3 regions of the Colwellia aquaemaris genome follow, and region 2 is predicted to be linked to each of the others. Evidence: predicted binding sites of a transcription regulator. Region 2 holds the regulator's gene; each other region holds the start of a gene.
The links. Region 2 encodes sigma-54, which starts transcription at its own class of promoters, with help from an activator protein. Its sites were predicted from a motif close to GTTGGCACGNNNNTNGNNT; they were not measured.

Region 1 (8,229 bases), on a different contig from region 2:
TGACCTCATCTTTAAAACCCGCATGATAAGCCTGAGCTTGTAGCCCTTGTAGCTGCAAAAACTCTGCAACTTTTTCTGCACTTTGTTGCAAAGTAACGTAAACAATACCGCTACCATTATTTTGCTTAATAATATTTAGCAGGACACTATTTTTTTGTTCATCGGTAACAGGTAATACAGACAGGTCCAAGTTACTGCGATAAAACCCCGTTTGCACTATATGTTTAGGCGCAATGGCAAATTTATTCGCCATATCTTGCTTAACTTGCTTGGTAGCCGTTGCCGTTAAAAGCAGCACCAAAGGAATATTTAACTCTTGTCGATATCGAGGCAATTTTAAATAGTCAGGCCGGAAATTATGACCCCATTCAGAAATACAATGCGCTTCGTCTACGACCAACATTGAGATGGCTATCGACTCTATAAATTGCCGGAAGCGTTCATTCTTAAAACGCTCCACCGACACCATTAATATTTTTATTTTTCCAGAACGAACATCTCGAATAATTTGCTGGCTTTGCTCAAACGATAAGGTAGAGTCGATACTAGCAGCTGGTATGCCTTTGGCGTGCAAAAACGCTAACTGATCCTTCATTAAAGCCAACAATGGTGATACCACAAGCGTTAAATGCGGTAAATTAATTGCCGCTAATTGATAGCAAAGAGACTTACCGGCTCCGGTTGGAAATATTGCAAGGGAAGAATCACCATTAAGCAACTGAGTAACAGTTTGCTCTTGCCCGGCTCTAAAGGTGTCAAAACCAAAATGAGATTTTAAGGAGTGTTGTAACATCGACATGCTGTACTCAAATATTCAATATCTGAGCCTAGTTTACTTTATTAGCATAGATACAACACTAACTTCGGCAACAAGCCCTGGCTCGAACGCATTACCAATGACGAAAATAGAAGCCTTGCTCAATGGCAAGGCTTCTATGTATTCACAATATTACTACTTTTTTGTTTTACGGCGAACTGCTAACCCAAATATTACCGCACCAAACAATGCTATTGACGCTGGCTCAGGAACACTAACATCAGGAGTAACATTTAATCCTAAGCCAGTTACGTTAACTAAATCATTACCTGAAATATCAAAAGCGTATTGAGAGCTTCTGCCATTATAATTAGACTGCCCAGAATTACTCCAATTTCCGGTAAATAAGTCTCCAGAAACAAAGTCGCTATTATACTGAGTTAAAACCGCAGTATATGAGCCAATATTCAACGCCTGAGAAATTAATGAGTCGTATGAATTCCCACTTGTTGCTGAAACAGTACTTGAGCCATCATCATCACTGGTAATTAGGGCACCTAGTGAGTCAAATAAGAATAACTGAGTGTCAAAGCCACCATCGGCAATAACCGTTCCCGCTAAATTAACACCACCGGCGTAACTCCAGGTAACTAAATTTACATTGGTGTTATCAGCTGTTACATCAAATGAGATATAATAACGTGCGTCATTATCATCAAAATCACCGGTAAAGGATGATGTAATTAAGCCTGCATTGGCAGTTGTAGAAAGTGCAAATGCTAAAGCGACAGCAAATATTTTTTTCATTATTATTCCTTTAAAAATTATTAGTTTGGCACGTGCCGATGCCATGCAAAGCAAAAATCCAGCCAAAACAAAATATCAATATAAATCAAAAAGTTAACTTACCGCAAAAATTCTACATATGTACAATGTAAAACAAACTGACAATTTACCTTTAAAATACAAAATGTTATAAAGAAATTATTCTAAGCTTTGAACAAAAAAACCTCATTACTTTCCAGTAATGAGGTTTTTAATAAATATTGATAGATTGCCATAACTTGAATATAGACAGCTATAAAATGTATTTTTAATTGGTAGCTAGTTTAGCAATAACTCATAATATAAGAGCTGTAGGCTAAATCTATCTGTGTAGAATTATTCCCATTCAATCGTTGCTGGCGGTTTACCAGAAATATCGTAAACTACACGAGAAATACCATCAATTTCATTGATAATACGGTTAGACACTAACCCTAAGAAATCATACGGTAAATGTGCCCAATGCGCCGTCATAAAATCAATTGTTTCAACAGCCCGCAAACTCACTACCCAGTCATATTTACGTCCATCACCCATAACACCAACCGAGCGTACAGGTAAGAAAACGGTAAATGCTTGGCTAACTTTATTGTATAAATCATGCTTATGTAGTTCTTCAATAAAAATGTGATCTGCACGGCGTAATAAGTCAGCATACTCTTTCTTCACTTCACCAAGAATACGCACACCTAAGCCAGGACCTGGAAACGGGTGGCGATAAAGCATGTCGTACGGTAAGCCAAGCTCTAAACCAATTTTACGTACTTCATCTTTAAATAATTCACGTAAAGGTTCAACTAAACCAAGCTCCATATCCTCCGGTAGGCCACCAACATTGTGGTGTGACTTAATAACATGAGCTTTACCCGTAGCAGATGCAGCTGACTCAATTACATCTGGGTAGATCGTACCTTGTGCTAACCATTTAGCATTAGTTAATTTACCGGCTTCTTCATCAAAAATTTCAACAAAAACATTGCCAATAATTTTACGTTTTTTCTCTGGATCATTTTCATCAGCAAGGCGATCTAAGAAGCGATTCTCAGCATCTACATGAATAATATTTAAGCCAAAATGATCACCAAACATATCCATTACTTGCTTACCTTCATTAAGTCGAAGTAAGCCGTTATCAACAAATACACAGGTTAGCTTGTCACCAATAGCACGATGTAAAAGCATTGCCACAACTGATGAATCAACACCACCTGAAAGACCAAGCACAACTTCGTCGTCGCCCACTTGTGCTTTCATTTTCGCAATAGCGTCTTCGATAATAGATGCTGATGTCCAAAGTTTTTCACATTGGCAAATATCAACAATAAAGTGCTCAAGAATACGCATACCTTGCTTAGTGTGAGTCACTTCAGGGTGAAATTGTACGCCGTAAAAATTCTTCTCTTCATTTGCCATTGCCGCATATTTGCAGCTAGGTGTTTGCGCAACAGCGGTAAAGCCTTCAGGAATAGCCGACACTTTATCGCCATGACTCATCCAAACATCTAGTAAAGCATTACCATTTTCGCCAACGCTATCTTCAATGGCATTAAATAGTGCCGATTTAGCAATAACTTCAACTGCAGCGTAACCAAATTCTTTATGTTCTGAGCTCTCAACGGCGCCACCTAACTGCTCGGCCATGGTTTGCATGCCGTAACAAATACCTAATACTGGCACGCCCGCATTAAATACAAACTCAGGTGCTCTTGGTGAGTCGTTTTCAGTCACTGACTCAGGGCCACCCGCTAAAATAATACCGGTTGGGTTAAAGCCTTTAATTTGCTCTTCTGTAACATCCCATGCCCAAAGTTCACAGTAAACGCCTATTTCACGCACGCGACGAGCGATTAGCTGCGTATATTGTGAACCAAAATCTAAAATTAGTATGCGGTGATCATGAATGTCTTTACTCATGTGTTTTGTTCCTAATAATATGTCTATTTAATAATGAACAGGCTGAGCCACCATATTTATAGCTCAGCCTGTTGTAAAATTTCTAATTTTTTAAAAAATAAATGGAATAATTTAAAGTTATTTCAGATTAGCCCATTCGATAATTAGGCGCTTCTTTAGTGATGGTAACGTCATGTACATGAGATTCTCCCATCCCCGCAGAAGTTATTTTCATAAACTCTGGTTTAGTGCGCATTTCTTCAATAGTCGCTGAACCGGTTAACCCCATCGAAGAGCGTAAACCGCCCATTTGCTGATGAATAATTGCTGCTACTGGCCCTTTATAAGCAACACGACCTTCAATACCTTCAGGTACCAACTTGTCAGCTTCACCATCTGATTTTTGGAAATAGCGATCACTAGAGCCTTCTTTTTGACTCATAGCACCTAACGAGCCCATACCACGGTATGACTTGTAGTATCGGCCTTGATAAAGTTCAACTTCACCCGGTGACTCTTCGGTCCCTGCAAACATGCTGCCTACCATGACACAATGCGCACCTGCCACAAGTGCTTTAGCAATATCTCCTGAAAAACGAATGCCGCCATCAGCAATAACTGGAATATCAGTATCTTTAAGCGCTTCTACAGCATTTGAGATAGCCGTTAGTTGCGGTACCCCAACACCTGTGACGATTCGCGTAGTACAAATAGAGCCTGGACCAATACCCACTTTAACCGCGTCAACACCAACATCAGCTAGTGCTTTAGCGCCTGCACCGGTTGCAACATTACCGGCAATAATTTGTAATTCTGGATACTTAGCACGGGTTTCCGCAACACGGTCAATAACCCCCTGCGAATGACCATGTGAGGTGTCAATAAGTAACACATCCACACCCGCGGCTACTAACGCATCAATACGTTCATCAGTTCCTGCACCAACACCAACAGCAGCACCAACCCGTAAGCGGCCTAGCTCATCTTTACAAGCATTAGGCTTACTTTCTGCCTTTTGATAATCCTTTACTGTGATCAACCCTTTTAGGGTAAAGGCATCGTCAACCATTAAGATTTTTTCAATGCGATGCTCATGCATTAAACTAAGAATTTCTTCGCGAGAGGCCCCTTCTTTAACCGTCACTAACTTTTCTTTTTTGGTCATTAATGCCGATACTGGCTTCGTTAAGTCCGTCTCAAAGCGTAAGTCACGACCAGTAATAATACCAACAAGCTTATTGCCTTTATCTACAACTGGAAAGCCAGAAAAACCTACATCGTCAGCTAAACGCATAGTATTTTCAATGCTAGCATCAGGGTTAACAGTTACTGGATCGGAAACAATACCGCTTTCATATTTTTTAACTTGAGAAACATTTTTTGCTTGTTCAGCAATTGTCATATTTTTGTGAATAAAACCAACACCACCTTCTTGTGCTAAGGTAATAGCTAAACGTGCTTCTGTTACTGTGTCCATAGACGCAGAAATCATAGGTACGTTTAAATTAATCTTTCGAGTTAATTTTGTTTTTAAATCGGCAGTATGAGGAAGTACCTTAGAATGAGCAGGTACCAGTAAAACATCGTCAAACGTTAACGCTTCTTGGGCAATTCTTAGCATCGCAACATCTCTCTAAAATGAGTGGTTAGGGAGGAAATATTGCGGCAGAATTTTAACCGTTTTCATCGCCAAGGTAAACTTAAAATTGTAATAAAGTGAAAATAAACTGTCGAAGATTGCCGAAACAAATATATAATACTTAGCAATTACTCCGTTATTACGCCTAAACAAGTAAAAAGTAAAACATTTATGGCTCAACAGCATATTCTACAAGTAAGTGAACTAACAAAAAAAGTACGTTTTATTCTAGAAAGTGAGATAAATACGGTCTGGTTATGTGGCGAAATATCTAATTTTGTTGCTGCTAGCTCTGGACATTGGTATTTATCCTTGAAAGATCAAAAGTCACAAGTTCGCTGTGCAATGTTTAAAGGCAATAATCGCCGAGTTAGACATAAACCTGCCAATGGTCAGCAAGTACTCGTGCGGGCAAAAGTATCTTTATACGAGCCAAGAGGTGATTTCCAACTGATAATTGAGCAAATGGAACCAGCCGGTGAAGGCTTATTACGCCAGCAATACCAACAATTAAAAAATAAATTACACAGCGAAGGTTTATTTGACCCACAATACAAACAACAAATACCTAGCATCATAAAACGTATTGGTATTATTACTTCACCAACCGGGGCCGCTGTTAAAGATATTCTGTCGGTATTAAAACGAAGAAATCCGTTATTACAGGTGGTTATTTACCCCGCCATAGTACAAGGTGAGCAAGCCAAGTTCGATATCTCACAAGCAATTCAGCTAGCCAATGAGCGTAATGAAGTTGATGTGCTAATAATAGGCCGTGGCGGCGGCTCTTTAGAAGATTTATGGGCGTTTAATGAAGAGCTTGTGGCGCGCAGTATTTTTAAATCACATATTCCAACCATTAGTGCTGTTGGTCACGAAATAGATACGGCTTTATCAGATTATGTTGCTGATATTAGAGCAGCAACCCCTTCGGCGGCTGCAGAATTAGTGTCAACAGATTTTGAAGAGATTACAAATACGCTTAAAACACTAAATCAGCGCTTAAACCATGCGATTAAACAAAAGTTAAAACTTGCAAAGCAGCAATTGTCGGTTACTCAACATAGATTAAAACAAGTAAACCCTGAGCAGCAATTACAGAGCAAGCAACAAAAATGTGATCAATTAGAGCTGCGTTTACAGCAAACCATTAATAGAGAAATGCTTCGCTTTAAACAACAACCGCAATATTTACAGCAACGCTTACTGCAAACTTCGCAAGCAATACAGATAGCACAAAAACATACTTATTCAGCACAACTTGAACAACGGCTGACAGCCGCTCAACAAAGGTTAATCAAAGGCAAAACCGAGCGCTTTGCGTCAGTATGTGAACAGCTAAACTTAGTTAGCCCACTTGCCACTATTGCTCGTGGTTATAGTGTTGTTCGTAGTAACCAAGGAAGCATAATTAAACAAATAGCTAGCGTAAAAACTAATGAGTTATTAAATATCGAAGTTAGCGACGGTATTATCAGCGCTAAAGTTACGGCAACTATAGCTAATGAGGAGATATAACCGCTTGCTGTAATAGTTTTGTCACTTCAACTTTACTTGACTCACTAAACTTTACACCAAGAGAAATGCCATCAGTCTGCATTTTACTGTTACATATTTCCGCATCAAGTTTTAGGTTTTTCAATTCTTGAAAATCTTCAATAGTCACTTCTAAAGGTTGGTCGGCAGTTAATGTTAATTGCTCACCATTATTTACTAACAGCTGGCATCCAGTTACTGAAATGTCAGAAATAACAGCACTCCAATACTCATCTTTAACTTTCACCTTGGCTTTAATATATGTCTCAATTCGCATTGATGAACGCAAATTTTGCAAACTAACTTCCCGAGGAAACTCTAAAACAATCAGACGTGAAGGAATTTGAATGGTTTGTTTTACATTCGACACAAACGCCACAACGGCACCTTCATGTCCTTCAATTAAACCACGTACGGTAACTCCTAAGCCTTGAGTAATATATTGCGAAAAATTACCTAACTTTGAGCTATCAGGAAACTGTACTAAAACATAGTTTTTCGGTGAATAACCAATAAAAGTAGAGCGAAACTTGCCGCGCTGACCCGCGGGTGTTGCCATATCTAGCGTTACAACCGCGCCAGGATTTAGTAATGCCAAATTTCGATTAAGTCGACTCACGGTATCAAATTGCATTGTCTGACAAAACATCCTTGAAAAATTACAGAAAACTATCTAGGTAGATATTTATAATAGCATTTTCACATTAACGAAAACATGAATTTAAATCAATATTCTACGCCCATTTTTCCATAAACAGAGAGCTATCATACATTAAAAAACACATTTCATAATTCAAAGCACTAATATCACGATACCATGGTACCTTGACCTACCTTAAATTTTGGCCATAAAAAAGGCCGATACTGGCATCGACCTTTACTATTAAAAAAATTTAGTTTTAATCTTTTTTATAGCCCTGTGTTGCTCGCGCTAATTTTTTCTGTTCGGTATAGGTAAGTTTTTTCTTACCCGCAAATGGATTAGAGGTTTCTCTAAACTCAATTCTTATCGGCGTGCCCATTATTTTTAATGACTTACGGTAGTAATTCATTAAATAGCGCTTATATGAAAGCGGTAAGTTTTTCGCCAAATTACCATGGATAACGATAATAGGCGGATTATACCCCCCTGCATGAGCATATTTTAACTTAATGCGACGACCTTGGTGCATAGGCGGCTGATGATCAAATACCGCCATATCTAAGATTTTAGTTACCATAGACGTTGATATTCGCTTAGTAGCAGACATAAAAGCTTCTTCTACTGATTCATATAAGTGACCAACACCTGTACCATGCAGCGCCGAAATAAAATGTATACGAGCAAAATCGATAAAACCTAAACGACGATCAAGCTCTGATTTAATACGTTCTTTAACATGTTCATCTAGTCCGTCCCACTTGTTTACCGCCAACACTAACGAACGACCAGCTTCTAAAATAAAGCCAAGTAAACTTAAATCTTGATCGCTAATCCCCTCTTGTGCGTCAATAACCAATAGACAAACGTTAGCATCTTCTATTGCCCGTAATGTTTTAATTACTGAAAACTTTTCAACAACATCTGTAACATTTTTAC
Region 2 (8,229 bases):
ATCTAGACCTGCCATACTCATCATGGAGTGTTCGGCTTCTTCACGAATAATATCAACAACATCGTCTACGGTAATACGACCAACAAGGCGATCTTCTTCATCAACAACGGGCGCAGAAAACCAATCATGCCTTTCAAACAACTGTGCAACGTCTTTTTCATTTAAATCTGCGGCGATAGCTTCAATTTCATCATCAATGAGGGTTGAAATGATGGTTTCAGGTTTTGCCGTTACTATGGCTGTTAAGGAGACTGCACCGACAAAATGATCTTCTCGGTCAACCACATAAAAGGAGTCGGTTGCTTCTGGCAACTCACCACGAAGTCTTAAGTAGCGCAAAACCACATCAACCGTCACATCGGGACGGATTGAGATGGTGTCAGTGTTCATGATACCGCCAGCGGTATCTTCTTCGTATGACAATGCCGCTTCGACTCGGCTACGATCTTGTGAATCCATTGAGCTGAGAACTTCTCGGTAAACACTATCAGGTAAGGTACGGAAAACTTCCGCCAAGTCATCAACGTCCATACCTTCTGCAACGGCAGCTAGCTTCTCAGGTCGAATATTTTTCAGTATGCCTTTACGAACTTCTTCATTTAGTTCTTCGAGAACTTCACCGTGATTATCAGCGTCAATTAGTTGCCAAAGTACAGCACGACTTTTAATTGGTGAAGATTCTAGTAATAGGGCTAGATCAAAGGCTGGCATGTCTTGTAATAGTTTACGGACATAGACATACATACCACTGCCAAGGGCATCATTTACTTGCTGTAAGCGTTGGTGGCTGTACTCTTGTTCAGAAACTTCCGGCATATTACTGTCCTGTGCCGTTACAAAAACGAAAACTGAAAATTATTATTATGGAGGATGTTTATTAAGTTAATGTTGCAGAGTAATTTTAATAAACTCCGAGACTGAGTTTATCGTAATTTGTTATTTTTCGCAGCTTTTTTATTGACTTAAAAACTGGTTGAGCAGATAGGGCAAGTTTTATTACTCGTCCTCATCAAATTTATCACTAAATAATTGACAAACTTCGTTTAATGCAAGTTCAGCATCTGTACCTGAGGTAATGACATTGACAATTTTACCCTGTGCGCCAGCTAGTAACATTAAGCCCATGATGCTGTTGGCGTCAGCATGGTTACCTTCAAGTTCTATGGTAATAGAGGCATTAAACTTCTGGCTAAGTTGTGCCAATTTAGTTGCTGCTCGGGCGTGTAGCCCTAGCTTATTAATTATTTTTACTTGGCGGTCAATTGGCATAGTTATTGGTGAAATCAGGTACTGGCAAGTGTTAAGTCACGATGGCGAGATTGCACATCATCACGCTCTTTTCGCATATTATTAGCAAGAAGCTCCGCGATATAAACCGATCTGTGTTTTCCTCCTGTGCAACCAATCGCGATAGTGACATAGCTGCGATTGTTGCGTTCTAGATGCGGTAACCAGGTCATCATAAAACTGTTAATTTGCCAGATAAACTTAGTGACTATTGGTTGGCTTGCTAGAAAGTCTTGTACAGGTTTATCTAGCCCTGTGTGACTTTTTAGTTCTTTATCCCAATATGGATTAGGTAAAAAGCGAGCATCAAAAACATAGTCAGCATCCTGAGGAACGCCATGTTTAAAACCAAAAGATTCGAACACAATTACCATAGAACCAGATTTCTTGCCGAGAATTCTTTCGCGTACTAGATCGGCTAATTGATGCGGTGACAATTGGCTGGTATTTATATACAAGTGCGCACGTGTAGCAATGGGTTCAAGGAGTTGCTTTTCGAGCGCAATCGCTTGGTCAAGAGCGATATTTTGTTTGATCAAGGGGTGCAAGCGTCGAGTTTCACTAAAACGTCGAATGAGATCGCTATCATCTGCGTCTAAATATAATAAATTTAGCTCAACCGCACTGGGCAAATAGTCGATTATTTCTGGTACATCATTAGGATCTGCTGGCATGTTGCGAACATCGAGACTGACGGCAACATTTTCATAATCATTAATGACTGTATGGGTTAGTGCCGGCAATAAATTAACAGGAATGTTGTCAACACAGTAATAGCCTAAGTCTTCTAAAACACGTAGCGCAACACTTTTACCAGATCCCGAGCGACCACTGACAATAATTAGCTTCATTACAATTTAACTCGCTTGTTGGATTAAGTCGAATAGTGCTTGGCTATTGTCACACTTGCGGACTTGTTTACAAAATTGTTTATCACGAAATGTTTGGGCAATGCTTTGTAGTGTACATAGGTGATTTTGGCATTCTTCTTCAGCAACAAATAAGGCGATAAAAATATCTACAGGGCGATGATCAATAGAATCAAAATTAATGGCTTGTTCGGTGGTGATAACGACGGCAATTGGTTTTTCGGCATTTTCTAAACGACCATGTGGAATGGCAATACCATTTCCAATACCTGTAGAGCCCATTTTCTCACGCTTAATTAAGCTCTCTAATAACTGAAATGTATCGTGATTGGGTAATTTCTCTGAAGCTAAGCTACTTAAATATTCTAATACACGTTTTTTGCTGGAGCCCGGAGCTGCACATATTGTGCAGTCCGGAGTTAAGATGTCTTGCAACTTCATAATTACTTCAAAGACCTAATGAGAGGGATATTAGTGTTTACTAATTTTGCCTTTATATTTTAATATTTGGCGGTCGAGCTTATCGATTAATGAATCGATAGAAGCATACATATCGCTATTTTCAGCTTTAGCATGTACTTCACTGCCACTTAGGTGAACCGTTGATTCAGCAATTTGATTAAGCTTTTCAACGGTTAAAACTACATGAACATTGTTTATATGATCAAAATGTCGCTCAAGCTTTTCAAATTTTCCATTAACATAATCACGTAATGAATCGGTAACATCGACATGGTGTCCGGTAAGATTAATTTGCATATGCTTCAATCCTCTTTTTCGGGTAAATAAACCAAACCTACAATAGGCTTTTACGTTGATTCGATGGTGGTATTGAAAGTGATTCGCGATATTTAGCGATAGTGCGTCTTGCTACTTTAATACCTTGTTCTGCCAGAATATCAGCCATTTTGCTATCACTTAGCGGCTTGGCTGGAATTTCTGCAGAAACGAGCTTTTTAATAAGTTCACGAATAGCTGTTGATGAACATTCACCGCCATTTTCGGTACTAACATGACTAGAGAAGAAATACTTTAACTCAAAAATACCTCTTGGCGTATGCATGTACTTTTGCGTAGTAACCCGAGAAATTGTTGACTCATGCATATCAACCGCTTCAGCAATGTCATTCAAAACCATAGGGCGCATTGCCTCTGGCCCGTGTTCGAAGAAGCCTTGCTGGCGTTGCACAATACAATTAGATACTTTTAACAAGGTATCGTTTCGGCTTTCTAAGCTCTTAATAAACCATTTTGCTTCTTGCAAATTTGAGCGAATAAATTGTGAGTCGGTAGAAGATTTCATTGAACGAGACATTGCCGCATATTGCTGATTCACTGAAAGCTTAGGGGCAGTGTCAGGGTTTAATTCGACCGTCCAACGACCATTTTTCTTTTCTACTGAAACATCAGGAATAACATATTGTTCTTCGCTTTTGATAACACTGTCACCTGGGCGAGGGTCAAGGGTTTGGATTAAGCGAATGACTTCACGTAATTGGTCTTCTTTTAAGCGCAGTTTTCGCATTAATTGACGGTAGTCGCGGTTACCAAGTAAATCGATATATTTACTAACAGCTAACTTGCTCTCTTCTAACCATGGCGTATCGCTGGAAAATTGATTTAACTGTATTAATAAACATTCGGGGATGGAACGAGCTGCAACACCAACTGGGTCAAATACGTTGATGCGTTTAAGTACAACTTCAACTTCATCAAGCTCTACGTCTTCTATGCCAACACTTTCCAATATTTCTTCTGCAGATACAGTTAAGTAGCCGGCTTCGTCAACCGCTTCAATAATGGCTGTAGCAATAGCTTGGTCTGTTTCTGTAAAAGGGCTTAGCTCCATTTGCCATAATAAGTGGTCTTGAATAGAGTCTTTAGTTTCACCTTGATAAGTATAATCTTCTGAGGCTGGACCTACCGCACCACTGCTAGCACCGGCACTAAAATTGTCATCCCAAGTGGTATCGTTATTTAACTCTTCCGGAATATCTGTTTTTGCTAAACCTTCGGCTGAGCTTATTTCGTCAATCGTTGGCGCTGAATCTTCGCTACCATCTGAAAGAGTGACTTCTGAGGCTTCGCCAACATTGGCTGAAAAGGCCTCTTCTAAATTATCAGGGGTGCTTTCTGAAGTGTTTACTTGATTTTCATCCATTTCAAGCAGCGGATTACTTTCAAGCGCTTCCTGAATCTCTTGCTGTAAGTCTAAAGTCGACAGTTGCAACAACTTAATTGCTTGTTGCAATTGCGGGGTCATGGTTAACTGTTGTCCGATACGGAGCTGCAGAGTAGGACGCATTTAGGTTTTCTTTTCCCTGTTACTATTTAACACATTGTTATTTTATTGCTAAAGCCTGCTATTAACTATAGCGTGAATTGTTCGCCTAGGTATACATCTCTTACATGTTGATTTGCAAGAATTTGATCCGCGTCACCTTCTGCAATTAGTTCACCATGGCTAACAATATAGGCATGTTCACATACGTCTAAGGTCTCTCGTACGTTGTGGTCGGTTATCAAAATACCTATGCCTCGTTCTTTTAAGTGTAGGATAATTTTTTTTATATCACCTACTGAAATTGGATCAACACCGGCAAATGGCTCATCTAATAAAATAAATTTAGGATCGGCGGCAAGAGCGCGAGCAATTTCAACTCGGCGACGTTCGCCACCAGATAAGCTCATTCCTAAATTATCTTTAATATGGCCGATATTAAATTCTTCTAATAAATGCTCAAGCTTTTCTTCTTTCTCGATATCTGATAATGATTTTCGAGTTTGTAAAATGGCCATGATGTTGTCATATACAGACAATTTTCGAAATATAGAGGCTTCTTGCGGTAAGTAGCCAATACCTTTGCGAGCACGTTCATGCATTGGCAGTAATGTTAAGTCTTCGTCATTTAATACGATGGCACCGCTATCATTGTTTACTAAGCCTACAATCATATAAAATGAGGTTGTTTTACCGGCGCCATTAGGGCCAAGTAAGCCGACAATTTGTCCAGCCGATACTTTTAAACTAACGTTTTTAACAACCTTTCGGCCTTTATAAGATTTCGCTAAACCCGTTGCAGATAATGTAGATTTTGACATTTAGTTCTGCTTTTCCTTTTTCTCTTTCGGTAATTCAGGTTTGTTTTTAGGTTGTAGCACTGTTTCAACAACCGTATTTTCTAAGCTTTCAGCATTGACGTATTCAGTTTCAAAGTTATAGGTGATTTTATTACCACTGACTTCACTGCCTTCTTGGGTTAGTAAGGCGTTGCCTGAAATAATGACGATTTTTTTTGCTGGTTCATATCTAATTTCATTAGCTTGTAAGTTAATTGGGCTGCCGTCTTCTAAGGTTTGTGCAAATGTAGCAGGTGAGCCTTTGGCAATATAAATTTTATCTTCGCTTTTGTCTTGGGCAATAACTTGCACTAACTCTGCGTTAATGGTGAGCGTGCCTTGCGAGATAATGACATTGTCGATATAGCTGAATATCTTGTTTTTTAGATCAGCGGCCTGTCGAGAAGAAGAAATTTTAATTTCTTGGTCAACATCAAATTTTTCAGCATTCACTGCCGGTGTTAAGAATATTGCCGTAGCAATGCAAGCTAAGCTAACTTTTAGTTTTTTTGTAAATGGTTTGTACATGTTCGGTCAATGTCATCTGAGTTGTGTTTAAGTCTACAATTAATCCTGAGCCATACATAGTAAATCCTTTACCTAATATCAGAATAGTTTGTTCTGAGCTAATAATATTACTTTTTAAGTCCATTTCTAAATTTTTGCCGTGTACTTCTTGTATTAAGCTTTCCTTGTCAGTAGCAATTAAGCGTACGCGATTTTCCAATCTAACTCGATTGTTATTATACAGTGTGCCTTCGTTAGCGGTTACTTGCCACGTTGGTTTGTTGTTTTTTGGGTATAAGGTATAACGCGGATACTCAAAGTGTGTGACATCTAATTGTGCATAATGTTCCATGCGTTGTGCTTCTACAACGTAAGATATATCGCCAGCTTCTTGATAAATATCACTATTTAAATTTTCTGCGATGAACTCTGGCTCATTACTGTTATCGAGTATATTGGTGTCAACGTCTTTAGCGTTATACCACTCCATTAAGCCATAAGTGCCAACAGCAAAAATAAAAAAAGCTATTGCTGCACCGTATATTCTATTCATATGCTTGCGCCTGTGGCATGCTCTAGCGTACTTTGACTTTGCATAATTAAATCGCAGGATTCACGAACGGCGCCAAAACCACCACGGGTATAAGTAATATAATCACAAGTATTTAATATTGCTGGATGAGCGTCATTTACAGCAATACTTAAGCCAACGTAATTTAAGCACTCAAAATCGGGCATATCGTCGCCAATATAGGCAATTTGTTCAGGTGTTAAATTCAGTGATTTTGCCATTGCTTTTAGTGCTGGTAACTTATCTTCTTGTCCTTGCACTATATGTTTAACGTTTAAGGCAGTCATGCGGGTTTGCACTATATTCGATTTTCGACCAGTAATAACAGCAACATCAACACCACTTGCTCCCAGCGCTTTTATGCCATAACCATCCTTAGTGTGAAAGGCTTTTAACTCTTCGCCAGCATTGCCTAAATATATGCGACCATCAGAAAAAACGCCGTCAATATCGCAAATGAAAAGTTTAATATTTTTAGCTTTTTGCCAAATGTTATCAGCTACTTCACCGTATAAACTGTTCAAAGTTATAACACTCCAGATTTAAGTAAATCATGCATATTCATGGCGCCAATAGGTTGGTTATTTTGATCAACTATAATCAAACCATTAATCTTTTTATCTTCCATAATCTTCAATGCTTCTGCTGCTAGCATATCTTGTTTAGCAACATAAGGTTGCTTGGTCATTACGCTAGTAATTGTATCTTGATGAATATCGACTTTTGCATCTAATATTCGACGTAAATCACCGTCGGTAAACAATCCAATCAAGGTGTTGTTGTTATCTGTAACCGCGGTCATACCTAAGCCTTTAAGTGACATTTCCACTAAGGCATCTTTGATTTTAGCATCAGCATTAACCACTGGGATACGGTCATCTTTATGCATTATATCTGTTAAACGCAATAGTAAACGCTTGCCTAAACTACCGCCTGGATGTGATAAGGCAAAATCATCGGCGGTAAAACCACGTGCATTTAATAGTGCGACAGCGATAGCATCACCCATAACTAACGTAGCTGTGGTACTGGACGTTGGCGCTAAGCCTAATGGACAGGCTTCTTGTGAAACTTTGACACAAATATGGTGATCGGCGAGTTTTGCTAATGTTGAATCAGTATTGCCGGTCATGGCAATGAGTTTGGCTCCGATGCGTTTAATAACAGGAATAATGGCGAGTACTTCGCCAGTTTCACCGGAATTTGAAATGGTCATCACCACATCATCAAGCGTGATCATACCTAGGTCTCCATGGCTGGCTTCCCCCGGATGAACAAAAAAGGATGGTGTGCCTGTGCTGGCTAATGTTGCCGCTATTTTTCCACCAATGTGCCCTGATTTTCCCATGCCGATAACAATAACTCGACCTTTACAGTTAAACATCAGCTGACAAGCTTGCGCAAATTCATCATTAATAAATGAAGCTAATTCTGCTATGGCGTTTTGTTCTATTTCAATAACGTTTTTTGCTAATTGCTTAAAATTTTTCATCTTATAAACCGCAAGTTATGCTTTAAGCTGACTAAAAAGTAAAATTTGATAACCAATAAATACCGCTAATAATAGTAAACCTTTTGCGCGTGTGATGCGAAACTTACCACTGCGGCTAAAACAGAGAATAAACAACAAAAAGGTTGTGGCAAGCATATAAGGTGCATCGCGAGATGCTGCTGCTTGATCAATAGCGCCAGGAGAAATTAATCCAGCCAATGATAGTACTGCGAGAATATTAAAGATATTTGAGCCAATGATATTACCTAAAGCTAAGTCATCTTCTTTTTTAATTATACTCATAATACTGGCGGCAAGCTCAGGCAAACTTGTGCCAACAGCTATTACCGTTAAACCAATGACTAAATCGCTTATACCGAAAG
Region 3 (8,229 bases), 380 kb from region 2:
GTGGTTTCGGGATGAGTATCCATTTGAGTTGTTAAAGAAAAAGTTACTGCCTGAATTTAAAGGGCAAAGAACCCCCTTAAAAATATGGTCTGCGGCAAGTTCATCTGGGCAAGAACCTTATTCTATTGCCATGGCTATTTATGAATACCAACAAAGTAACCCTGGCGCTTTTCCTGGTGGTGTACAAATTATTGGTACTGATATTTCAAATACCATGTTAGAACATTGTAAATATGCCCATTATGATAGCTTAGCATTGTCAAGAGGCCTGTCGTTAGAGCGTAAGCGTCAATTTTTTGAAAATGGCGATAACGGCATGTTAAAAGTCAAAAGTGTGATTAAAAACATGGTCAGTTTTCGACAGTTAAACTTGCTTAATAGCTATAGTTTAATGGGACGTTTTGATCTGGTTTTTTGTCGAAATGTTTTAATCTATTTTTCCCCAGAACTGAAAACACAAATTATCTCTCAGATTCATGGCACATTAAATAACAATGGTTATTTGTTTTTAGGTGCTTCTGAGTCGCTATCTGGAATCAGCCAAGACTTTAATATGAACCGCTGCAATCCAGGTATTGTTTACCAGAAAAAATAACCGTCAAAATAACTATGGCATAAATATTGTATTAGAAATCTCCATTAAATTGGAGGTTTCTTTATGGCTATTAGTTTTGAAAAAGCATTTGGTATTCACCCGCAGGGATTACAAGTACGTGCCCAGCGCGCAGAGCTTATTGCTAGTAATATAGCGAATGCCGATACCCCGGGCTACAAAGCAAAGGGAATGGATTTTCAAGCAGCGTTAGCACAAGCCTCCTCCAAACAACAAGCCGGTATGACACGTACCAATGAAAAACACTTTGATGTTCGCATGGAACTCAACAATGGTGTGGGCTATCGTGTGCCGGATCAACCAGATACAGGTGACGGTAATACCGTTGATGTACAAGTGGAACGAAACTTGTATCTAGAAAACTCTATGGAATATCAAGCAAGCCTGCAATTCCTTAATGGCAAGATTAAAGGCTTGAGAAAAGCAATCACTGGAGGGCAGTAATAATGAGCCTATTTAATGTATTTTCTATTTCTGGTACCGGTATGAGCGCACAGTCTGTACGCCTAAATACCACAGCCAGTAATATTGCTAACGCCGACAGTGTTAGCAGTAGTGTCGATGAAACGTATCGTGCACGCCATCCAGTTTTTGCCGCTGAGATGCAAAAAGCTGCCGCCGGGCAAAATGAGTCGGTCGGTGTACAAGTGCTAGGTGTTGTTGAAAGTAATAAACCATTAAATGTTGAGTACGCACCGGATCATCCAATGGCTGATGGTGAAGGTTATATCTATAAGCCAAATGTTAATGTTATCGAAGAAATGACTAACATGATTTCGGCGTCTCGCTCATATCAAACCAATGTGCAATTAGCAGAATCAGCAAAGAATATGCTGAATAAAACGCTAACACTTGGTCAACGCTAAGTTTATATAGGAATTTAAAATGGAAACAGTATCTGGTTCTAGTCCATTAGACAATATTCGTTGGCAGCAAGAAAATACAACGCCAGAAGCGGATAACAACCGCGGCATGTTAACGCAAGAAGACTTTTTTGCCTTGTTAACACAAGAGTTATCGCATCAAGATCCAACTAAGCCAGTAGAAAATAATGAGATGATTTCACAAATGACAGCATTCTCTACAACCGATGGTGTTTCGGAGCTTAATGATCAATTTACAAACTTTGCCGCGTCAATGTCATCTAGCCAAGCATTGCAAGCCTCTTCATTAGTTGGTCGTAGCGTTTTAGTTGACGATAACGTATTCGGTATGGAGCAAGGTGAAGAAGTTAAAGGTAAATTAATTACCGATAAGCCAGCATCTAATGTCAATATTTATGTAGAAAACGTTGCTGGTGAAATTATTCAAACCGTGCCGGTTGGCAGTGTTAAAGCTGGTGAGTTTACCTTTACTTGGGACGGCATGGGCTCTGATGGTGAACCGGCGCCAGAAGGCGCTTATCGTTTTCGTGTGGCTGGCCTAGTTGATGGTGAGGCCAATGAATTACAAGCCATGACGTATCGCAAAGTTGATAGTGTCACGTTGGCAGGTGCAGGCGGCAACATATTACTAAATCTTAATGGTGGCAGTTCGATGAAACTATCGGATGTTGTTGAAGTAACACAAGGTTAAATTAACAGAATTTTTTACGAGGTGAATTTATGTCATTCAATATCGCATTAAGCGGATTAAACGCCGCACAAAAAGACCTGGATGTTACATCCAATAACATTGCAAACGTAAACACCACAGGCTTTAAAGAGTCGCGAGCAGAATTTGTTGATGTTTATGCTGCTTCACTTTTATCTTCGGGTAAAACAAAAGTCGGTGATGGTGTATTAACCGCAGATGTAGCGCAGCAGTTTTCCCAAGGTAGTATTCAGTTTACTAATAATGCGCTAGATCTGGCGATAACAGGTAATGGATTTTTTGCCACAGTGCCGGAGTTAGGCAGCTTAGAAACATCATATACACGTGCAGGCCAGTTTAAACTAAATCAAGATAACTTTATTGTGAATTCGCAAGGCGGACATTTACTAGGCTTTCCTGTAAACCCTGACGGCACTTCTGCGTCCGTAAGTTTAAGTACAGCTGAGCCAATTCGAATCCCAACCGCTTCTGGTGCACCACAGCAATCTTCAGAAGTTGATATTCGTATGAACTTACCAGCTGGTGACTCATATATCTCGACCGCGCCAGGCAACTTTGACCCTGCAGATCCATTGACCTTTAATCACTCTACTTCAGTGACGATTTTTGACTCATTAGGTGACAGTCATATTATGACTTACTACTTTGTTAAAGATAACCCAAGCACTGCACCAAACCAATGGATGATGTTTGCTGCGGTTGACGGTAAAGTGATTGACTTAGATGATGATCCTGTTGTGCAAGCTGCGGCTGATGCATTAGTGGTGACTGAAACAGCGGCGGCCGCTGCGGCACAAGCCACTTATGATGCTATTGCCTCGCCAACTGCTGCTGATTTGGCAACACTTAACGCTGCTAAAACAGCACTTGCCAATGCAATAGCAGCGACAACTCCACAAGGGGGCACTGGTAGTGGTCCGTTAGCTCCAGGTGGCGTAAAAGGTGCTCGTTTATCGTATAACTCTTCGGGTGACTTTATAAGTCAGTCGCCGGCAGTAGGAAATGGTGGCATCCGAACGGTAGCATTTACCGATCACTTACCCAATGGTGCAGATCCAACTCAAACAGTAGCAATTGATTTTAATTTAGACCCTAATGGTCCAAACCCAAATGAGCCTACACAATTTGCCTCAAACTTTGAAGTTACCTCACTTCAACAAGATGGTTTGGCCGTTGGTCGACTAACAGGCCTAGATATAGGTGCAGATGGCTTAGTTCGTGCGACATACAGTAATGGTACTTCAGAGCCATTATCACGTATTGCGTTAGTAAACTTTGCAAATGAACAAGGCTTAACACAAGTGGGCAATACTGGCTGGAAAGAAAGTATCACGTCAGGTGAAGCATTAGCTGGGGAAGGTGGTTCAGGTACGTTTGGTACCATCAACTCTTCTGCTCTTGAGCAGTCTAATGTTAACTTAACATCTGAGTTGATTGACTTGATTTCAGCACAGCGAAATTTCCAAGCTAACTCGCGAGCGTTGGAAGTAGATAACCAATTAAACCAAACGATATTACAAATTCGTTAATTATTGAATCTAACTCAATCCCTTAAAAGCCAGGAAATATTTATTGTTGCCTGGTTTTTTATTTGTGAAAGTTTAATTTAAAATTTTTGTCCTAAAATCTGCCTATAAAATTAATGTTTGTAGCTTGGCATTTTAATTGCATTCTTCCACGTAAATGAAATTACCTTGAGTGGAGTTCCTTATGGATAAGATGTTGTACATCGCCATGAGCGGTGCAAAACAAAATATGCACGCCTTATCAGTTACTGCCAATAACCTCGCTAACGCTAAAACAACGGGCTTTAAAGCTGATCTTGCTAGTGCTCGTTCAATGCAAGCTTTTGGTGAAGGTTTACCTACTCGCGTATTTTCTATGACGGAAAGGTCAGGCCAAAACTTTGACAGTGGTGCATTTCTTACGACTGGACGTGATTTAGACCTTGCCATTCAAGGCCAAGGTTGGATGGCTGTGCAAACTCAAGATGGAAGCGAAGCCTATACCCGTAATGGCCAACTTAAGTTAAATGATAACGGTGCATTGGAAACATCCAGTGGTGATTTAGTCATCGGTGATAATGGCCCAATCTTTTTACCTTTACCCGTTAACAATATCGATATTTCGAGTGATGGAACTATTATGGTTCAGCCTGAAGGGGCACCAAGTTCTGTACAGGAAGAAGTTGGCCGCATAAAGCTTGTCAATCCTGATAACCGTTTTATTGAAAAAGGCAATGACGGCCTATTTCGTCGTAAAGACGGCAATGTCGAGCCAGCTGATATCACAGTAAAAGTCGCCAGTGGCGCAATTGAATCAAGTAACGTAAATCCTATTGGTGAAATGACCGATATGATCGCACTGCAACGTCAGTTTGAAATGCAGTTAAAAATGATGAAAACCGCCGAAGAAGTTGACTCAAGTGCCTCTTCATTATTACGCGCATTCTAATTAAATTTTCTCGAGGTGATGTATGAACCCAGCATTATGGATCAGTAAAACAGGCTTAGATGCTCAAACTAAAGAAATTGCGGTTATTTCAAATAACTTGGCAAACGCCAGTACAGTAGGCTTTAAGAAAAGTAGAGCGGTTTTTGAAGACTTACTTTATCAAAACATTAATCAGCCTGGTGGACGCTCGGCACAAGATACTGAAATGCCTTCAGGCCTGATGCTAGGTGCTGGTACTAAGGTAGTGGCGACACAAAAAATTCATACTCAAGGTGATATGTTAAACACTGATAATGCTTTAGATCTTATGATCCAAGGTGAAGGTATGTTTGAAATTTTAATGCCTGATGGCTCTTCGGCTTACTCTCGTAATGGTCAATTTACGATGGATGAAGAAGGTTCCATCGTAACTCCTGGTGCTGGTTATTTACTACAACCACAGATAACTGTTCCAGAAGACGCGCTAAGTATCATAGTGTCGCAAGATGGTGAAGTTTCAGTAACGTTGCAAGGGCAAGCAGAGCCAGCCGTGGTTGGGCAAATTAATACCGTTAATTTTGTTAATCCAACAGGATTAGAGCCTATAGGCCAAAACTTATATGTAGAAACGGCTGTTAGTGGCGCGCCTCAAGAAGGTGTTCCAGGTTTGGCTGGCTTTGGCATGATAGTGCAGGGAGCGTTAGAAACTTCTAATGTTAATACCACAGAAGAGTTAGTTAATCTGATTGAAAGTCAACGCGTTTATGAAATGAACTCAAAAGTTATTTCAGCAGTAGATCAAATGCTTAGCTATATTAACCAGCAGTTATAAGATTTAGGGAGCGGATGATGAGTAAACAAGATGCTTCATTAAAATTAAGATGCATAAGTGCAGGAGTTATTGCTTTATTGATGAGTGCTTGCGCTAGTGTTGAGCAGGCAAAAACATTGCCAGACGATCCAGACTTTGCGCCTATTTTACCTGAGATGAATGATGAACCATTGGTGCCAACGGGATCATTATTTAAAGTGAATTACGTTAATAACATTTATTCCGACTCAAAAGCGCATCGAGTCGGCGATATTATTTCGGTGATTTTAAGTGAAAGTACGCAAGCGCAGAAAAATGCTAAAACTGAATTAAAGAAAGAAAATAGTGCAACTTTACAGCCAATAACGGGGTTTGGTGGCACGCCAATTAATATTAAAAATAAGTCGATTCAATTTGGTTATGATCAAGAGTCTGACTTTAAAGGTGATTCAAAAGCAAACCAAGGTAATAGTCTGTCAGGAAATATATCTGTTCATGTTTTAAGAGTTTTACCAAATGGTAATTTAATGATTCGTGGCGAAAAATGGATGACCTTAAACAATGGCGACGAATATATTCGCTTAACCGGTATTATTCGCTCACAAGATATCAGCTCAAATAACACCATTACCTCAAGTAAAGTGGCAAATGCTCGTATTCAATACGCCGGCACTGGTGCTTTTGCCGATGCGCAAGAGCAAGGTTGGCTATCTAAATTTTTCAGTAGTTCATGGTGGCCTTTATAAAGGATAATATGATGAAAAAGTTAATTTGTAGTTTATGTTGCCTCGCATTTATTTTGTCTTTATCCAGTGCTAACGCGCAACGTATAAAAGATCTCGCTGATGTTGCAGGTGTGCGTAGTAACCAATTGATAGGTTATGGTTTAGTTGTTGGTTTACCTGGCACGGGTGAACAAAGCCCGTTTACCGAGCAGAGTTTTAAAACCATGCTGAGTAATTTTGGTATAACCATGCCACCTAATTTAAAGCCCAAAATTAAGAATGTTGCAGCCGTGGCGGTTCATGCCGAATTACCTGCATTTTCAAAACCAGGGCAAAAAATTGACGTAACAGTATCGTCAATGGGAAGTGCGCAAAGTTTACGTGGCGGTACGTTACTTCAAACTATCTTGATGGGATTAGATGGTAATGCTTATGCCGTTGCCCAAGGCAGCTTAGTGGTAAGTGGCTTAGGCGCCGAAGGTTTAGATGGCTCAAAAGTTATTGCTAATACCCCCACAGTTGGCCGTATTGCGAACGGAGCTATGGTTGAACGAGAAGTAATATCACCATTTACGTCAGGTGACTATATTACTTTTAATTTGCACAATGCCGATTTTACCACCGCAAAACGATTATCAGACACCATCAACAACTTAATTGCTGGCTCGGCACGTGCTGTAGACGCAGCATCGGTGAAAGTTACGGCGCCACGAGATGCTGCAGACAGAGTAAGTTTTTTAGCAACGTTAGAAAATTTAGAGTTCGAACCAGATTCTCCATCGGCGAAAATTATTGTTAACTCGCGTACCGGTACCATAGTCATAGGTGCTGATGTTCGCTTATTGCCGGCGGCAATTACTCATGGTGGAATTACCGTCACTATCAATGAAACTGAAAATGTCTCGCAACCCAATGCTTTTGCTGACGGTGATACAGTAACGACAACGCAATCTATCATCGACGTAAATCAAGATGACTCGCGCATGTTTGTGTTTGATCCAGGTGTTACCTTAGATGCCTTGGTTCGCGCAATTAATCAGGTTGGTGCAGGGCCAGGTGATGTAATGGCAATTTTAGAAGCCTTAGATCAAGCCGGTGCGTTACGTGGAGATTTGGTCATTATTTAATGACCAATGAATTTTTATTATGACCACACGCATTGCTGACGCACAGAACTTTTTAGATATTAATGGCTTAAACTCGATTCGCCAAGATGCGAAAACTGGTGACAATGCCAGTAAAGAGGCTGCTTTAGAGCAGGCTGCTAAGCAGTTTGAAGCGATTTTTATGCAAATGCTGATGAAAAGTATGCGCAAAGCGCAAGAAGTGTTGGAGTCAGATAGTCCATTTAACTCAGAGTCAACCAAGTTTTATCGTGACATGCACGATCAACAAATGTCACTGGAAATGTCGAATAATGGCTCATTAGGTTTATCTGAGCTTATTGTACGTCAACTCGGTGGCGATAGTGAAAATTACAAGCCTCATACCATATTACGCTCGGATGGAAATATCGACAGCCGGGGTAGTGTACGTGTTACTCAAGGTTCCTTGTTAACAAGTCGAAATGTTGTCAACGATCTGTCAAGTAAACAAGATCCTGAGAAAGATCGTCAAACAAATGGCTCTAACTTAGCGAAGTTGGCAAATCAGTTACAAAATCCTACTTTTGCACAACCACAAGACTTTGTTAGCGCATTAACGGCAGATGCTAAACGCGTGCAAGATAAAATAAATGTACCTTTTGAAGTTGTGATTGCGCAAGCCGCATTAGAAACCGGTTGGGGACAAAAAATTATTAAGACCGAGACCGGTAAAAGTTCCAATAACTTATTTAACATTAAGGCCGATAGACGCTGGGCTGGCGAAAAAACTCATAAAGAAACTTTAGAGTTTGAAAATGGCGCTATGGTAAAAAAACGAGAGCCATTTAGAGTTTATGAGTCTATTGGTCAAAGTGTTAATGACTACTTAAATTTACTTACTGGTAGTGAACGTTATCAAGGTGCATTAGAAAAATCTGAAAATGTGGAACAATTTCTGCATAGCCTACA

Region 1: a site for sigma-54 is predicted at 1,613-1,631, ahead of AC27HL_RS07725 (DVUA0089 family protein). Genes of this name have one in related genera too.
Region 3: a site for sigma-54 is predicted at 3,859-3,877, ahead of flgF (flagellar basal-body rod protein FlgF). Genes of this name have one in related genera too.

Annotation. Positions count from the first base shown of each region.
Region 1 covers NZ_BAAJLV010000002.1:306,113-314,341, reverse strand. Annotated here, with positions in the region: gene AC27HL_RS07730 (RecQ family ATP-dependent DNA helicase) at 1-799, opposite strand, end outside; gene AC27HL_RS07725 (DVUA0089 family protein) at 953-1,564, opposite strand; gene guaA (glutamine-hydrolyzing GMP synthase) at 1,919-3,496, opposite strand; gene guaB (IMP dehydrogenase) at 3,624-5,096, opposite strand; gene xseA (exodeoxyribonuclease VII large subunit) at 5,286-6,632, shown strand; gene AC27HL_RS07705 (flagellar brake protein) at 6,616-7,284, opposite strand; gene der (ribosome biogenesis GTPase Der) at 7,550-8,229, opposite strand, start outside.
Region 2 covers NZ_BAAJLV010000001.1:432,140-440,368, forward strand. Annotated here, with positions in the region: gene mgtE (magnesium transporter) at 1-816, opposite strand, end outside; gene AC27HL_RS01955 (HPr family phosphocarrier protein) at 997-1,269, opposite strand; gene rapZ (RNase adapter RapZ) at 1,284-2,138, opposite strand; gene ptsN (PTS IIA-like nitrogen regulatory protein PtsN) at 2,145-2,597, opposite strand; gene hpf (ribosome hibernation promoting factor) at 2,628-2,915, opposite strand; gene AC27HL_RS01975 (RNA polymerase factor sigma-54) at 2,953-4,461, opposite strand; gene lptB (LPS export ABC transporter ATP-binding protein) at 4,527-5,258, opposite strand; gene lptA (lipopolysaccharide transport periplasmic protein LptA) at 5,259-5,804, opposite strand; gene lptC (LPS export ABC transporter periplasmic protein LptC) at 5,770-6,336, opposite strand; gene kdsC (3-deoxy-manno-octulosonate-8-phosphatase KdsC) at 6,333-6,884, opposite strand; gene AC27HL_RS02000 (KpsF/GutQ family sugar-phosphate isomerase) at 6,881-7,846, opposite strand; gene AC27HL_RS02005 (calcium/sodium antiporter) at 7,862-8,229, opposite strand, start outside.
Region 3 covers NZ_BAAJLV010000001.1:816,986-825,214, forward strand. Annotated here, with positions in the region: gene AC27HL_RS03620 (CheR family methyltransferase) at 1-595, shown strand, start outside; gene flgB (flagellar basal body rod protein FlgB) at 659-1,057, shown strand; gene flgC (flagellar basal body rod protein FlgC) at 1,060-1,479, shown strand; gene AC27HL_RS03635 (flagellar hook assembly protein FlgD) at 1,499-2,188, shown strand; gene AC27HL_RS03640 (flagellar hook protein FlgE) at 2,218-3,735, shown strand; gene flgF (flagellar basal-body rod protein FlgF) at 3,917-4,660, shown strand; gene flgG (flagellar basal-body rod protein FlgG) at 4,683-5,471, shown strand; gene flgH (flagellar basal body L-ring protein FlgH) at 5,489-6,196, shown strand; gene AC27HL_RS03660 (flagellar basal body P-ring protein FlgI) at 6,208-7,302, shown strand; gene flgJ (flagellar assembly peptidoglycan hydrolase FlgJ) at 7,322-8,229, shown strand, end outside.